2 regions of the Cellulomonas wangleii genome follow, and region 1 is predicted to be linked to the other one. Evidence: predicted binding sites of a transcription regulator. Region 1 holds the regulator's gene; the other holds the start of a gene.
What was found. The regulator Rex, encoded in region 1, represses fermentation and respiration genes when NADH is low (regulators of the CRP and FNR family bind a similar motif). The targets are predictions, from matches to a motif close to CTTGTGAANNNNTTCACAAG.

Region 1 (7,449 bases):
GGCCCGTCGCGATCGCGATCAGCAGCCCGACGAGCGCGAGGTGGAACACGAGGTTGCCGGTCTCGCGCAGGTACCCGCGCTCGGCGGACACCGACCAGACGCCGGCACCCTCGTCGTGCACGTCGACGCGGAAGCCGGGCACGCCCAGCCGGCGGCGACGCAGCACGGCGGCGGCGCGCGCGACGACGTCCGGCGGCGCGTCGGGGGACGTCCCGCCGCCCTGCGCGGGGAACCGCCCGAGCCGCCGCGGGGTGCGCGGCGGCCGGCCGCGCACGGCGGTCAGGTGCACGCGGGTGCGCGGCAGGATGCAGCCGATGAGGGAGACGAACAGCAGCAGGTAGATCGCCGAGAACCAGACCGACGCGTAGACGTCGAAGAACCCGAGCCGGTCGAGCCAGGGCCCCGCGGTCGGGTGGTCGGTGAGGTACGCCGACACGCCGCCGGGGTCCTGCGGGCGCTGCGGGAACATCGTGCCCGGCACGGCGGCGACGGCCAGCAGCACGAGCAGCAGCAGGGCGACGCGCATGCTCGTGAGCTGCCGCCACGCCCAGCGCAGCCAGCCCCGCAGCCCGAGGGCGGGCAGCGCGTCGGCGCGGGTCGGGGCCGTCGCCTGCTCACCGCCGTCGGTGAAGGCGTCGTCGAGACCCTCGGGCCGGTAGCCCGGGGTCGTGGTGGGGGTCGCGTCGGGGGTCACGGGGCCGCTCACAGCGCCGGCACGAACGGGTCGCCACCGGTCAGGACGCCCTGCAGCCAGGCCGCCCACGTGCCCCACGCGCCGGTGAGCAGCGCGACGCCGAGCACGACGAGGACGGCACCTCCGGCGCGCTGGACGGCGAGCCGGTGCCGCTGCAGCCAGCCCACGGCACGCTGCGAGCGCTGCAGCCCGACGCCCACCAGCACGAACGGCAGGCCCAGGCCCACGCAGAACACGGCAGCCAGCAGCGCGCCGCGCGCCGCGGACCCCCCGGTGAGGGACAGCGTGAGGATCGCGGCGAGCGTCGGGCCGATGCACGGGGTCCACCCCAGCCCGAACGCGACACCGAGCAGCGGCGCGCCCCACACGCCCGCGCGCGGCGCGAGCCGCGGCCGGCGCGCGGCCTGCAGGAAGGGCACGGCCCCGAGGAACGCCAGGCCCAGGACGACGGTGAGCGCGCCGAGCGCGCGGCTCACCGGGTCCTGCCACTGCCACAGCGCGGCGCCGAGCGTGCCGGCGAGGGTGCCGAACGCCACGAACACGAGGGTGAAGCCCGCGACGAAGAGCACCGCGCCGACCAGCAGCGTCCGGCGACCCACCGGCGCGGGCAGCGGCACCGCGGCACCGTCCGCGACGGCGGGGACCGCGGCCCCGCCGGCCGGCGGGGCCGTCGGGCGCACGTCGGCCGCGGCGGTCACGGGCACGGCGGGGGCGGCGCTCAGCCGGACGACGTCCGTGGCGTCCACGAACCCGAGCCGCGCGCCCGGCGCGCGGCGCACCCCACCGACGAGCCCGCCGAGGAGACCCAGGTAGCCCGGCACCAGCGGCAGGACGCACGGGGACGCGAAGGACACGAGGCCGGCGAGCAGCGCGACGGGCACGGCGAGCAGCAGCGAGCCGTCGACGACGGTGGTGCCGAGCCCGGCGGCGAGCGCCCCGCTCATCGCGCACCCTCCGCGGCGGGCGCCCACGCCGACGCGTCCGGCCCGCTCGACGCGCTCCCGGCGCCCTCCGCGAGCAGGTCCTCGACGAGCGCACGCAGCGTGGAGGGCTCGACGAGACCGAGGACGCGGGCGGCCACGCGACCCTCGCGGTCCAGCAGCACGGTGGTGGGGACCGCGTTGACGGGCACGACGCCCTGCAGCGTGGCGATCGCGGCACCGCTGGTGTCGTCGAGCGACGGGTAGGGCACGGCGAGCTGCCGCTGGAATGCCTGGGCCGTGCCGGCGGCGTCCCGGCTGTTGATGCCCAGCACCCGCAGGCCCTGGTCGGCGTAGTCGGTGGCGACGGCCGCGAGGTCGGGTGCCTCCGCGCGGCACGGCGGGCACGCGGCGTACCAGGTGTTGAGCAGCACGACGTCGCCGCGCCACTGCGCCAGGTCGTGCGCGCCACCCTCGTAGTCGGTGCCCGTGATCGTCAGCGGCCCGACGCGGTCGTCCGGTGCCCACGTGGTGGTCGACCCGTCGCCGGACTGGTAGCCCTGGTCGACGACGTCGGGCACGTCCCCCGCGGGGTCGTCCGTGCCGCACCCGGCGAGCAGCAGGGCGAGTGCCGTGGCCACGGCCGCGGGGACGAGGGCCGCACGGTGCGGCCGGGCGAGGCGTCGGCGCACGTCAGGCCCCGGCGACGGGGGACGCTCCGGGCAGCAGGGACGCGGCGGGCTCGCCGTAGCCGACGCCGACCAGCACGTCGTCCTCGAACCGGAGGGTCGTGAGGGACGCGAGCGCGCACTGCCGGCGGCGGGGGTCGTGCCACAGGCGGCGGTTCTCGAGAGCCAGGCGCGTCACCCAGATCGGCAGCTGGTGGCTGACGAGCACGGCCTCGTGGCCGCGGGCGGCGACGCGGGCGGCGTCGACCGCGGCGAGCATGCGGTCGACCTGCTCGGCGTAGGGCTCGCCCCACGACGGGCGGAAGGGGTTGCGCAGGTAGGGCCAGTGGCCCGGGTGCCGCAGCGAGCCGTCGCCGACGCCGAACGTCATGCCCTGGAAGTGGTTGTCGGCCTCGATCAGCCGGTCGTCCGTGCCGACCGGGACGCCGAAGGCCGCGGCGAGGGGCGCGGCGGTCTCCTGGGCGCGCTGCAGCGGGGAGGACGTGACCACGACCACGTCGCGCCGTGGTGCGCCCTGCTCGCCGGCCAGCGTGGCGGCGACGAGCTCGGCCATCCGCAGCCCGCGCTCGGACAGCCGGTAGCCGGGCAGCCTGCCGTAGAGCAGACCCTCGGGGTTGTGCACCTCACCGTGCCGCAGCAGGTGGACCGTCGTGGCGACCATGTGCACAGTGTCGCAAAGTCTGCGGCGTCCCCGTGCGCGTCGGCGGGCTCAGCGTGCGGCGTCCCCGTCGGCGTCGGGCAGGCGCCCCGGGCCGCGCAGGTGCGCGACGACGACGCGCATCGCCTCACCCAGCGCGGCCAGCTGGGCGTCGTCCAGCACGTCGACGAGGTGCCGCCGCACGGACTCGACGTGACCGGGCGCCGCGGCCACGAGCACCTGCCACCCGTGGTCGGTGAGCACGCAGTTCACGCCCCGGGCGTCGTCGAGCGCGGGCTCGCGGCGCACGATGCCGGCGCGCTCCATGCGGGCGACGGTGTGCGTCAGCCGGCTCCGGGAGTGCGCGAGGTCGTCCGCGAGCTCGGACATGCGCAGGGCGCGGCGCGGCGCCTCGGAGAGCCGCACGAGCACCTCGTACTCCCCGAGCGACAGCCCGCTGCCCTCGTCCAGCTCGCGCCCGAGGACGTCGAACAGCAGCGCGGTCCCGTCGCGGAACGCGCGCCAGTCGCGCTGCTGCGTGGCGGAGAGCCAGCGCACGTCGTCGGGCACGGGTGTCCTCCTCAGGGGTTGCGCTCGGCAGCCCACCGTAGTAGAAAGATCAACAACAGTTACTTGTCGAATCAACGAAATCGTTCGGCACCGAACCGCGGAGGACCCCATGACCGCTCTGCCCACCGGCCTCACCGCCGGCACCTGGAACATCGACCCGACGCACACGGACGCGTCGTTCACGGTCCGTCACGCCGGCATCTCCAAGGTCCGGGGCACGGTCGCCGTGACGTCCGGCACCCTCACGGTCGGCGAGGACCTGGAGTCCTCCGCCGTCTCGGTGACGCTCGACCCGTCCACGGTCACCACCGGTGACGCCAACCGCGACGGCCACCTCAAGAGCGCCGACTTCTTCGACGTCGAGACGTTCGGCGGGTGGACCTTCGCCTCCACCGCGATCCGTACGGACGGCGGCGACAAGCACGTCGTCGTCGGCGACCTGACGATCCACGGCGTCACGCGCGAGGTCGAGCTGGAGACCGAGTTCAACGGCACCGCGGTGGACCCGTTCGGCAACACGCGCGCCGGCTTCGAGGCGACCGTCACCATCTCCCGCAAGGACTTCGGCCTCACGTGGAACGCCGCGCTCGAGGCGGGCGGCGTCCTCGTCGCCGACAAGGTCCGCATCGACCTGGACGTGTCCGCCATCAAGGCCTGACGCTCCCCACCGGGGCACCACGCCCCGACCCCGTCCGTGAGGGCGCGACGTCCCCCGTCGCGCCCTCGCGGCACGTCCGGGCACCGTCGGCACCGACCCCGGGCGCCGCCGCTCACGACGCCCCGCCGCCGGCGCTGCGCGCGCGGTCGTGGAACGCCAGGATCTGCAGCTCGGACGCCACGTCCACCGCCCGCACGTCGACGTGCGGCGGCACGCGCAGCGCGCACGGCGCGAACGTGAGGACGCCGACCACCCCGGCGGCGACCAGCGCGTCGCACACCTGCTGCGCGACGGCGGCCGGCGTCGTCAGCACCGCGATCGTCGCCCCGGTGCGCGCCACCACCGCGGCCAGGTCGTCGGCCGGCTCGACCACGAGCCCGGCCACCGTCGTGCCCACCACCGCCGGGTCCGCGTCGACCAGCCCCACCAGCACGAAGCCCCGCTCGGCGATGCCGGCGTAGTTCGCCAGGGCGTGCCCCAGGTTGCCGACGCCCACCAGCAGCACGCGGCGCACGTCGGCCAGGCCGAGGGCCACCGTGACCTGCTCGCGCAGGTGCGCGACGTCGTAGCCCACCCCGCGACGACCGTACGAGCCGAGGTACGACAGGTCCTTGCGCAGCTGTGCCGGGGTCACGCCCGCGCGCTCCGCCAGCTCGTCGGACGACGTCAGGACGGCACCGGCCGCCGCTGTCGCCTCGAGCGCCCGCAGGTAGCCGGGCAGCCGCCCGACCGTGGCGGACGGCACGGCCTGGCCGTCACGTCCGGCGCGGCCGTCGGCCCCGCGTCGTGCTGCGCTGCGCCGACCGTCCACTGACCCTCCGCACCCGCGTCGCCGGGCACGGCCCCGGCGCCAGGATCACACGCTAGGGCCTGCCGCCCGCCGCCGCGAGAGCCCGCCGCAGGCGCGCCTCGTCGATCCGCCAGTACCCGCGCCGCACCCCGTCGACGTCGACCACCGGCACCAGCTCGCCCAGCTCGTCCGCCGGCAGCCGGCCGTCGGGTCCCGGCACGTCGACGTCGACCTCCGCCCAGGTCGCACCGACCTCGCCGCACACCCGCTCGACGAGCGCCCGCGCGTCGTCGCACAGGTGGCACCCGGTCCGTCCGTACAGCACCACCCGCGGTGCGCTCGTCCCGCTCACGGCGCCCACGCTAGCCGGGCCGCCCCGGCTCCGGGAGGCCCGCGGCGCGTGTGCGCACGTCGCGGCACGCAGCGGACCCTCCGTCGCGCGGGGCCGCGCGCTCGTTACAGTGTCCGGATGCGAACGGGCGACGGCACGGACGAGCCTGCCGTCGTCGCCGCCACCGCGCGGACGCCACGGGCGGCGGAGGTCGCCGACGGCACGCGCGTGGCCGCGTTCTTCGACGTCGACAACACGATCATCCGCGGGGCCAGCGCCTTCCATCTCGCCGTCGGCCTGTACCGGCGCGGGTTCTTCCGCAAGCTGGACCTCGTGCGCTTCGCCGGGCAGCAGGCCCGGTACCGGCTGTTCGGCGAGGACAAGGACCAGATCGACGACGTGCGCGCCCGCGCGCTCGACATCATGCGCGGGCACTCGGTGGCGGAGGTGACCGCGATCGCCGAGGACGTCTACGACGAGGTCCTCAGCCTGCGCATCTACCCGGGCACCCAGGCGCTGCTCGACGCCCACCTCGCCGACGGCCACGCGGTGTGGCTGGTCACCGCCACACCCGTGGAGATCGGCGAGCTCATCGCCCGCCGCCTGGGTGCGTCCGGGGCGCTGGGCACGGTCGCCGAGCACGTGGAGGGCTTCTACACCGGCCGGCTGGTCGGGGACCTGCTGCACGGCGAGGCCAAGGCCGCCGCCGTCCGCGCGCTCGCCGAGCGCGAGGGGTACGACCTGAGCCTCTGCCACGCCTACGGCGACTCCACGAACGACGTGCCGATCCTGTCCACGGTGGGCCGGCCGTGCGCCATCAACCCCGACCGCCGCCTGCGCCGGCACGCAGCCGAGGTCGGGTGGCCCGTGCGCGAGTTCCGCCACCGTCGCCGCCAGGCACGTCGCGGGGCGAACGCCGCGAGCCTGGCGGGTCTGACCTGGGCCGTGGCGGTCGTCGCGCGCGCCGTGCTGCGCTCGGTGCGGCGCCGGATGGGCGCCGAGTGACCGCCGCGACCGCGTGGGCCGTGCGGACGGCCGACGTGCGGGACGCCCCTGCCCTGGCGGCGCTCGCCGCCGTGACGTTCCCCCTGGCGTGCCCGCCCGGCTCGACGCTCGAGGACCAGCGCGCGTTCCTGGCCGCGCACCTGAGCGCCGAGCGGTTCGCGCGCCACGTGGTCGACCCGGCGCGCGTCGTGCTGGTCGCCGCGACCCCGGACGGTGAGCTCCTCGGCTACACCGTGCTCGTCGCCGGCGAGCCCGCGGACGAGGACGCGCGCGCCGCCGTGCACATCCGGCCCACCGTCGAGCTCTCCAAGTGCTACGTGCACCCCGACCACCACGGCGCCGGGGTCGCCTCCACGCTCCTGCGCGCGTCGTTCGACCACGGCCGCGCGCTGGGCGGCTCGGGCATGTGGCTGGGCGTGAACCAGCACAACGCCCGCGCGCAGGCGTTCTACGCCCGTGAGGGGTTCGCCGTCGTCGGCGTCAAGCACTTCCAGGTCGGCGGACGGCTCGAGGACGACTACGTCCTCGAGCGCCCGCTCTGACGACGGCCCGTCGACCCCGCGCCGCTCTCCCCCGCGCCGTTCACCCCACCGCTCACCCCCGCGCCGTTCACCCCCGCGCCGTTCACCCCCGGTCCGCGGCCTGCTCCTCGCGCGTCGTCGCCACCGGCCACCCGTCCGCGTCCCAGGCGAGCTCGCGGATGCCCAGGCGGAAGTCGCCGCCCGCCGCCGCGTCGTACCAGTGGAAGGCGAGGAACCCGCGGGAGTACGACTGCCCGCCGGGCCCCACCATGTCCCCGCGGCCGGTCAGCAGGACCTCACCGCCGTCCATGGTCATGTCACGGCCCGCACGGTCGACGTACGGGCCCGTCACGTCGCGGGAGCGCCCGACCGCGATGCTGTACGTCGAGTCCGAGCCCCGGCAGCAGGTGTCCCGGGACACGAGGAGGTAGTACCAGCCGTCACGCCGGACCAGGTACGGCGCCTCGATCGCGTTGGGCGCGCCGACCCGGCTCGCGATGCGCCGCGGCGGGGCGTCGGGGTCGGCACGCAGGCCGTCCGGCCACGCCAGCTCGACCAGCTGGATGCCGCCCCAGAACGACCCGAAGGCCAGCCACGGCGTGCCGTCGACGTCGAGGACGCCGGCGTCGATGGC
Region 2 (7,449 bases), 900 kb from region 1:
ACGACCGAGCACCTCGGCGCGCTGGACGCGGTGTACGTCGGGGTCATCACGGACCACCGCAGGGCGGCGGCGGACACCGAGGAGCTGGACACCGTCACCAACGACCTGCTGGTCGGGCACCTGAGCGAGCTCGAGCTGTTCCACTGGTTCGTCCGCGCCCACCTCGAGTCCTCCGGTGGTGCCCTGTCGACGGCCGGCGCGTCGACCGAGAAGGGCGCCGCCGCGGCCGCGAAGTCCGCCACGACCTCCGACAGCGCCCAGTGACGCCCCGGCACGCCGCGGCGTCCGCGCCTGCCGCACCCGCCGGTCCGGGTGGCCAGGAGGACGACGGGCTGCGCGCAGGACGCGTGACGCCCCGGCTCGAGAACCCCGACGGCAGCCCGGTCCAGCGGCTGCACGTGGCGGCCCGCTTCGAGGACCGGTTCGACGCCGTGCTCGCCCGCGTGCTGCGGCGGCGCGGCTGGACGGTCCGCGTCGTCGGGTACGCCGGGTACGGCTCCGGCGGCAAGGTGCGGGTGCTCGCCCGCACCCTGCTGGCCTCCCCCACCGTGCGCCAGCGCGACCTGCCGGACGCCGGTGGCGGCGCCCAGACCGGTGAGCGGCCCGCACCGACCGTCCGCGGGTGGCGCTCGTTCTTCACCGCACCCGTGGCCGGCGCGCCGGTCGAGGTCGAGGTGGGGGGCCGCAAGCACCGGCTGACCACGGACCGCGGCGGGTACGTCGACGCCATGGTCGACGCCGACCTCCCGCCCGGCTGGCACGACATCACGCTCACGTCGGTGGACGACGCCCGGACCACGGCGCGCGTCGTGGTGGTGGGCCCGGAGCCGACGGTCGGCATCGTCAGCGACATCGACGACACCGTCATGGTCACGCGCCTGCCGCGTCCCCTGGTCGCCGCGTGGAACGTCTTCGTGCGGCACGAGAACGCGCGCGAGGCCGTCCCCGGCATGTCACGCCTGTACCACGCCCTGCGGGCCGACCACCCCGGGGCCCCTGTCGTGTACCTGTCCACCGGGGCGTGGAACGCGGCACCGGCGATCGGCCGGTTCCTGCGGCGCCACGACTACCCGGCCGGGCCGCTGCTGCTGACGGACTGGGGACCGACCAACACCGGGCTCTTCCGCAGCGGCCCGCGGCACAAGGTGGCCGAGCTGCGCCGCCTGTTCACCGACCTGCCGCAGGTGCGGTGGGTGCTCGTCGGCGACGACGGGCAGCACGACCCGCAGATCTACGCCGGGGCCGTGGAGCACCACCCGGACCGGGTCGAGGCCGTCCTCATCCGCCAGCTGACGCCCGGTGAGCACGTGCTCTCGCACGGCATGCCCGTCGCAACCCCCGAGCAGGAGGAGTCCGAGGAGCGGGCGGACGAGGAACCCGGTCTCGACGTCCTCACGGGCGAGGACGGGGAGCAGCTGCTGCAGCGGGCGCGCGAGGCCGGGCTCGCGCGCTGACCTCCGCCGGGATCGCCGGCGCCTGCCGCCGGCGATCCCGGCGGGGACGCCGGCGGTCGATGCCGGCGCCGGCGCGGACCTCAGAGCCGCTCGGGGTCGTCCCAGTCGTCGCTCGAGGCGATCGCCTCGTCGTCGGGCTCGAGCTCGGCGGCGCGCAGCGAGCGCGGGGCCCGCGCGGGGTCGCCCCCCGTGCGGGCGTCGGCCGCGTCCAGGTCCGCCTGGGTGAGGGGCTGGTCGGCCAGGCCGTGGGCTGCGGGGTCGGACGTCAGGTCGCGCGCGCGGTTCGAGCTCATGCACCGGTTCTACCGCGCGCCGGGCGGGTCGCGCACCCGCTCGGCGCGCGGCGTGCGCGTGTCGGGCGTCCGCGCGGCGTGTCGCCCTCGTCGGGCACGACCGGGGTCGGGGCGTCGCGTCCGACGTCCCCGTGTCGGCCGACAGCGACTGCGCCGCAGGTCAGCGGCGCGCATGTGACGAAAGTCCCACGAGACAAACATCACATGACTTGTGCTGGGAGGTCTCTCGACGTCGACCTAGCATCGCGGCGTGGCACCTGGAGAGCACGAGACCGCGGCCGACGTCGACGTCCTGCTGGTGGGCGGCGGCATCATGAGCGCGACGCTCGCGTCGCTGCTGAGCACGCTGGAGCCCGGCTGGCGCATCGAGGTGCACGAGCGGCTGGACTCCCCCGCGCTCGAGAGCTCGAACGCGTGGAACAACGCGGGCACCGGCCACGCCGCGCTGTGCGAGCTGAACTACACGCCCCAGCGCGCCGACGGCACGGTCGACGTGACCAAGGCCGTCACGATCAACGAGCAGTACGAGCTGTCGCGCGAGCTGTGGCACCACCTGGCCGCCGCGGGCCGGCTGCCCGGCGGCGAGGACGCCGTCACCACGACCCCGCACCTGACGTTCGTCCGCGGGGCGCAGGACGTCGAGTTCCTGCGCCGCCGCTGGGAGGCGCTGCGCGCGCACCGGCTGTTCGCCGACCTGGAGTTCACGACCGACCCGGCCGTCATCGCCCGGTGGGCGCCCCTGCTGATGGCCGACCGGGCGGACGACGAGCCCGTCGCCGCCACGCGCGCCGCCTGGGGCACGGACGTCGACTTCGGGTCGCTGACGCGCGCCATGCTCGCCGACGCGGTCCGGCGCGGGGCCACCCTGCACACGAGCAGCGAGGTCACGCGGCTCAAGCGCCTGCGCGACGGGCGCTGGCGGGTCACCGTGGCGGACCGGCGCTGGAACGGTCGTCCGCCGCGCACGCTCACCGCCCGGTTCGTCTTCGTCGGCGCGGGCGGCGGTGCGCTGCACCTGCTGCAGCGCAGCCGCATCAAGGAGATCCGCGGGTACGCGGGCTTCCCGATCAGCGGGCAGTTCCTGCGGACCACCGCACCGCACGTGGTGGACCAGCACCGCGCGAAGGTCTACGGCAAGGCCGCGATCGGTGCGCCGCCCATGTCGGTCCCGCACCTGGACGCGCGCGTCGTCGACGGGCGCCGCGCGCTGATGTTCGGCCCGTACGCCGGCTGGAGCATGAAGTTCCTCAAGCGCGGCTCCTGGACCGACCTGCTGCGCTCGGTGCGACCCACCAACCTGGTGCCGATGATCGCTGTCGGCCTGCGCAACGTCGACCTGCTCACGTACCTGATCCGCGAGGTCACCGCCGGCGACACCGCGCGGCTGCGCACGCTGCGCGCGTACATGCCGACCGCCGACCCGCGGGACTGGGAGCTGGTGACGGCGGGCCAGCGCGTCCAGGTCATCAAGCGCGGCAAGGGCGGTGGTGTGCTGGAGTTCGGGACCGAGCTCGTGGCGTCGGCCGACGGCTCGATCGCCGGTCTGCTGGGCGCGTCCCCCGGCGCGTCGACCGCGGTGGCGACCATGCTGGACCTGCTCGACCGGTGCTTCCCCGAGCGTGCCGACGCCTGGCGTCCGCAGCTGCAGCAGCTGATGCCCAGCCTGGGCGGCGGCGAGTGGGACGCGGCGATGGAGCGTCAGCTCGTGGACGACGGGACGCTCACGGGCGGACACTGAGTCCGTGCCCGACCACGCCCTTCCCGGCCCCGACGTTCCCGACCTCGGTCGTCCCGCCGACGACCTGACCGACGGCGAGCGGACGACCGACCCGCAGGAGACGCTGCCGGAGCCCGTCAGCGCGCCGATGCGCCACGCCAAGGTGCGGGCGTTCACCGACCACACGACGGTGGGTCAGGTCGTCGTGGACGAGGACGGCGCCGTGACCATCGGGTGCGCCTGCGGCATGACGCTGACGAACGGTCCCGGGTGGTCGCTCGACGAGCACATCCGCCTGCACCGCGCCGAGGCGCGGTTCCTCGCCCTGTCCGCCGTCGCCCCGGCGGGCATCCCCCGCCTGGTGCCGACGCCGGGCAGCACGGACGACTGACCGGCGCACCCTGCGGCCTCGTGCGGACGTCGCGGCCGGCCTCAGCCCCCCTGGCGCGCCGCGATGCGCGCCTGCACCTCGGGGCGGCGCAGCGGCGGCACCGTCGCCGGAGGCCGGCGGCGCTCGGGCAGCTCGTCGAGCAGGTGGGCGGTGATGTGCGCGATCTGCGCGACCGCCGCCTCGACCGGCCCGCGGGTGGCGTCGGAGAGCTGCTGCACGCCGGTCACCTTCCGCACGTACTGCAGGGCGGCCGCCTCGATCTCCGCGTCCGTGGCGTGCGGCTCCAGGCCGCGCAACGTCGTGATGTTCCGGCACATGCCTGCCGAACCTACGCCTCGGCGGGTCCCGTGGCGAGAGGGTCGGCGCCCGCCCGCTCCAGGCCGATCAGCGTGCGCTTGGCCGCCTCGCCCCCGGCGTAGCGGCCGGGCGACCCGTCGGAGCGCACCACCCGGTGGCACGGCAGCAGCAGCGGCACCGGGTTGAGCGCGCACGCCGTACCGACCGCGCGCACCGCGGCGGGCCGGCCCGTCGCCGTGGCGACCTGCCGGTAGGACGCGGTCGCGCCGTACGGCACGGCGGTCAGAGCCGCCACGACGTCACGGCGGAACCCCCGCGTGAGCCGCAGGTCCACCGGCACGTCGAACGTGCGACGCCGGCCGGCGAAGTACTCGTCGAGCTCGCGCAGCACCGGGTCCAGCCGGGCGCCGCCCTCCAGGACCCGCGGGCCCACGCGGGCGGCCAGGTCGTCGAGCGCCGCGGCGTGGCCCTGCACCTCGAACGCGACCCGGAGCACCCCGGTCTCCCCCGCCGCGACCAGCAGGCGGCCCACCGGCGAGTCCACCACGCGGTAGGTGACGTCGAGCAACCCGTCGGCCTGCGCCTCGGCGACGAGTCGGGCGTGCAGGCGGCGCAGCGTGGCCTGCTCCTCACCGGCGCGTGTCGTCCGGTCGGTCGTCATGGCTGGCCCCCGTCGTCGATGGTCGTGCCGTACGTGCGGCGCAACGCGGCCACGCCGTCGGCGCCGGCACGCCGGGCCGCGGCGGCGCTGCCACCCACGAGCGCCGCGACGTCGGCGTACGGGAGCCCGCCCAGGTGGTGCAGCACCACGGCGCGCCGCTGCTTGGCGGGCAGCGCGCCGACCGCGCGCCACAGGTCGAGGTCACGGTCGCCGGGCAGCGGCGTGGGTGCGACCAGCGGGTCGCCGCCCAGCGCGCCCGGTTCGGCGGCGGGCGTCGCGTGCCGGGCACGGCGGCGCAGCTCGTCGATCGCCTTGCGCCGCGCCACCGTCACGAGCCACGCCTCGGCGTTCGCGTCGGGTGGGAGGGCCGGCCAGGCGCGCAGCGCGGAGAGGAACGTCTCGGACCACGCGTCGTCGGCGTCGCCAGGCCCGAGCACCGCGCGGCACACGCGCAGCACGGTGCCCCCGTGCGCGCGCACCACGTCCTCGAACGGTCCGGTCATCCCCACAGTGTGCAGACGCCGCGCCCCGCCGTGACGTGAGGTCCGGCGGGGCGCGGGTCAGCGCGTGCAGGTCAGCGCATCTGGGTGAAGGCGGCGGTGGCCGGGTCGGCGCCGATGCGCTCCTCGCTGTCCAGCGCGTCGATGGCCGCGACGTCCTCGTCCGTGAGGTCGAAGGAGAACAGGTCGAGGTTGGAGCGGATCCGCTCGGGCGTGACCGACTTGGGGATGACGATGCGTCCTGCCTGCACGTGCCAGCGCAGGGCCACCTGGCCCGTGGTGACGCCGAGCCGCTCCGCCACCGACGTCACGGCGTCGGCCTGGAGGTCCTTGCCCTGTCCCAGCGGCGAGTACGCCTCGACGGCGACGCCGTGCTGCGTGGAGGCGTCCTGCGTCGCGCGCTGCTGGAAGGTCGGATGCACCTCCACCTGGTTGACGGCGGGCACGACGTCCGTCTCGCGCAGCAGCCGCTCGAGGTGCTCGGGCAGGAAGTTCGAGACGCCGATCGCCCGGACGGCACCGTCCGCGAGCAGCTTCTCGAAGGCCCGCCACGTCTCGACGTACAGGTCCTTGCTGGGCACCGGCCAGTGGATGAGGTACAGGTCGACGACGTCCAGGCCGAGCGCACGGCGGCTGTCCTCGAACGCGCGCAGGGCCTGCTCGTAGCCCTGGTCGCCGTTGCGCAGCTTCGTCGTCACGAACACCTCGTCGCGCGGCAGGCCGCACGCCCGCACCGCGGCGCCGACGCCCGCCTCGTTGTAGTAGCCGGCCGCCGTGTCGATGTGGCGGTACCCGGCCTCGAGCGCGTCCTCGACGGTGCGCTGCGTCTCCTCGGCCTTGACCTGGAAGGTGCCGAAACCGACCTGCGGGATCGCGATGCCGTTGTTCAGGGGGATGGTGGGAGAGGTCATGGGGTCACCCTCGCACCGGTGTCCGCATCCGCGCGCGGGGACCGCCCGCCACGGTGCGGGGCGAGCACCACGAGCACGCCGAACGTCGCGACGACCCCCGACACCGCGCTCAGCCCGCCGTACCCGACCAGGTCCAGCCACACACCGGCGAGGGCACCGCCGACGGCTCCGGCGAACGACATGGCGGCGTCGGACAGCCCCTGGACGGCGACGCGCTCGACGCCCGTCACGTCCGCGGCGACCGCCGCCGAGCCCGCCACCGTCGCGGCCGACCAGCCCAGGCCGAGCAGCACGAGCCCGACCGTCACGCCCAGGGCGTCCCCTCCCGCCAGGCCGCAGACCGCCGTGGCCACCACGAGGACCACCAGACCGGCGAGGAGCACGGGCTGCGCACCGGCACGGTCGACCAGCGTGCCCATGACCGGCGCGAGCGCGAACATCGCGGCCAGGTGCAGGCTCACCGTCAGGCCGACGAGCTCGACCGACCCGCCGTGCTCCGCGAGGTGGACGGGCGTCATCGACATCACCGCGACCATCACGGCGTGGGCGACGACCACGCCCAGGACGCCGGCGAGGGCCCGGGGGTGGCGGCGCAGCGTGGCACCGGCGACCCGCACCGGCACGTGCCGGCGCACCGTCCCCTCGGCCCGCCCCGCGACGTCCAGCGGGTCGGGCCGCATCCCCACCTGGACGACGAGCAGCGCGACGAGCATGCCGAGCCCGGCCAGCACGAAGACACCGGTCAGCGGCGGCAGCCGGTGAGCCGACCGACGGCACCGTCGAGGTGCACGAGGTTGGGGCCCACGACCGCGCCGACCGTGCTGGTCCACACGACCAGCGACAGGTCGCGGCCGCGCGTCGCGGGCGTCGAGAGGTCCGTCGCCGCGAAGCGCGACTGCAGGTTCACGGCGGCCCCGACCCCCAGCAGGACGCTGCCCACCAGCAGGAGCGCGAACGCGGACAGGACGACGGACACGACGACGAGCGTCGCCCCGAGCGCCGCCAGCGCCAGGCCGGTCGACAGCGCCGCACGCCGCCCCCGGGCCGTCGCCAGGCGCGCGAGGCCCAGCGACGCGAGCGCCGCGCCGAGCGTCGTCGCGGTCGTCACCCCGCCCGCCCACGTCGACGACCCCGACAGCGCGACCGCGAGCAACGAGCCGACCGACACGGCCGACCCGGCGGCGAGCCCGCCGCAGACCTGCGCGGCCACCAGGACGGTCAGGGT

Region 2: the regulator Rex is predicted to act here: its motif matches at 1,935-1,954, upstream of mqo (malate dehydrogenase (quinone)).

What each region holds. Positions count from the first base shown of each region.
Region 1 covers NZ_CP074405.1:2,998,909-3,006,357, forward strand. Annotated here, with positions in the region: gene resB (cytochrome c biogenesis protein ResB) at 1-706, opposite strand, end outside; gene KG103_RS13795 (cytochrome c biogenesis CcdA family protein) at 703-1,638, opposite strand; gene KG103_RS13800 (TlpA family protein disulfide reductase) at 1,635-2,306, opposite strand; gene KG103_RS13805 (histidine phosphatase family protein) at 2,308-2,964, opposite strand; gene KG103_RS13810 (MarR family winged helix-turn-helix transcriptional regulator) at 3,013-3,510, opposite strand; gene KG103_RS13815 (YceI family protein) at 3,620-4,168, shown strand; gene KG103_RS13820 (redox-sensing transcriptional repressor Rex) at 4,281-4,979, opposite strand; gene KG103_RS13825 (glutaredoxin family protein) at 5,032-5,319, opposite strand; gene KG103_RS13830 (HAD family hydrolase) at 5,428-6,294, shown strand; gene KG103_RS13835 (GNAT family N-acetyltransferase) at 6,291-6,836, shown strand; gene KG103_RS13840 (arabinan endo-1,5-alpha-L-arabinosidase) at 6,919-7,449, opposite strand, start outside.
Region 2 covers NZ_CP074405.1:2,099,656-2,107,104, forward strand. Annotated here, with positions in the region: gene KG103_RS09665 (Dps family protein) at 1-264, shown strand, start outside; gene KG103_RS09670 (App1 family protein) at 348-1,454, shown strand; gene KG103_RS09675 (hypothetical protein) at 1,535-1,747, opposite strand; gene mqo (malate dehydrogenase (quinone)) at 1,998-3,485, shown strand; gene KG103_RS09685 (hypothetical protein) at 3,490-3,855, shown strand; gene KG103_RS09690 (DUF2277 domain-containing protein) at 3,897-4,172, opposite strand; gene KG103_RS09695 (methylated-DNA--[protein]-cysteine S-methyltransferase) at 4,184-4,813, opposite strand; gene KG103_RS09700 (RNA polymerase sigma factor) at 4,810-5,316, opposite strand; gene KG103_RS09705 (aldo/keto reductase) at 5,388-6,224, opposite strand; gene KG103_RS09710 (MFS transporter) at 6,221-6,955, opposite strand; gene KG103_RS09715 (MFS transporter) at 6,967-7,449, opposite strand, start outside.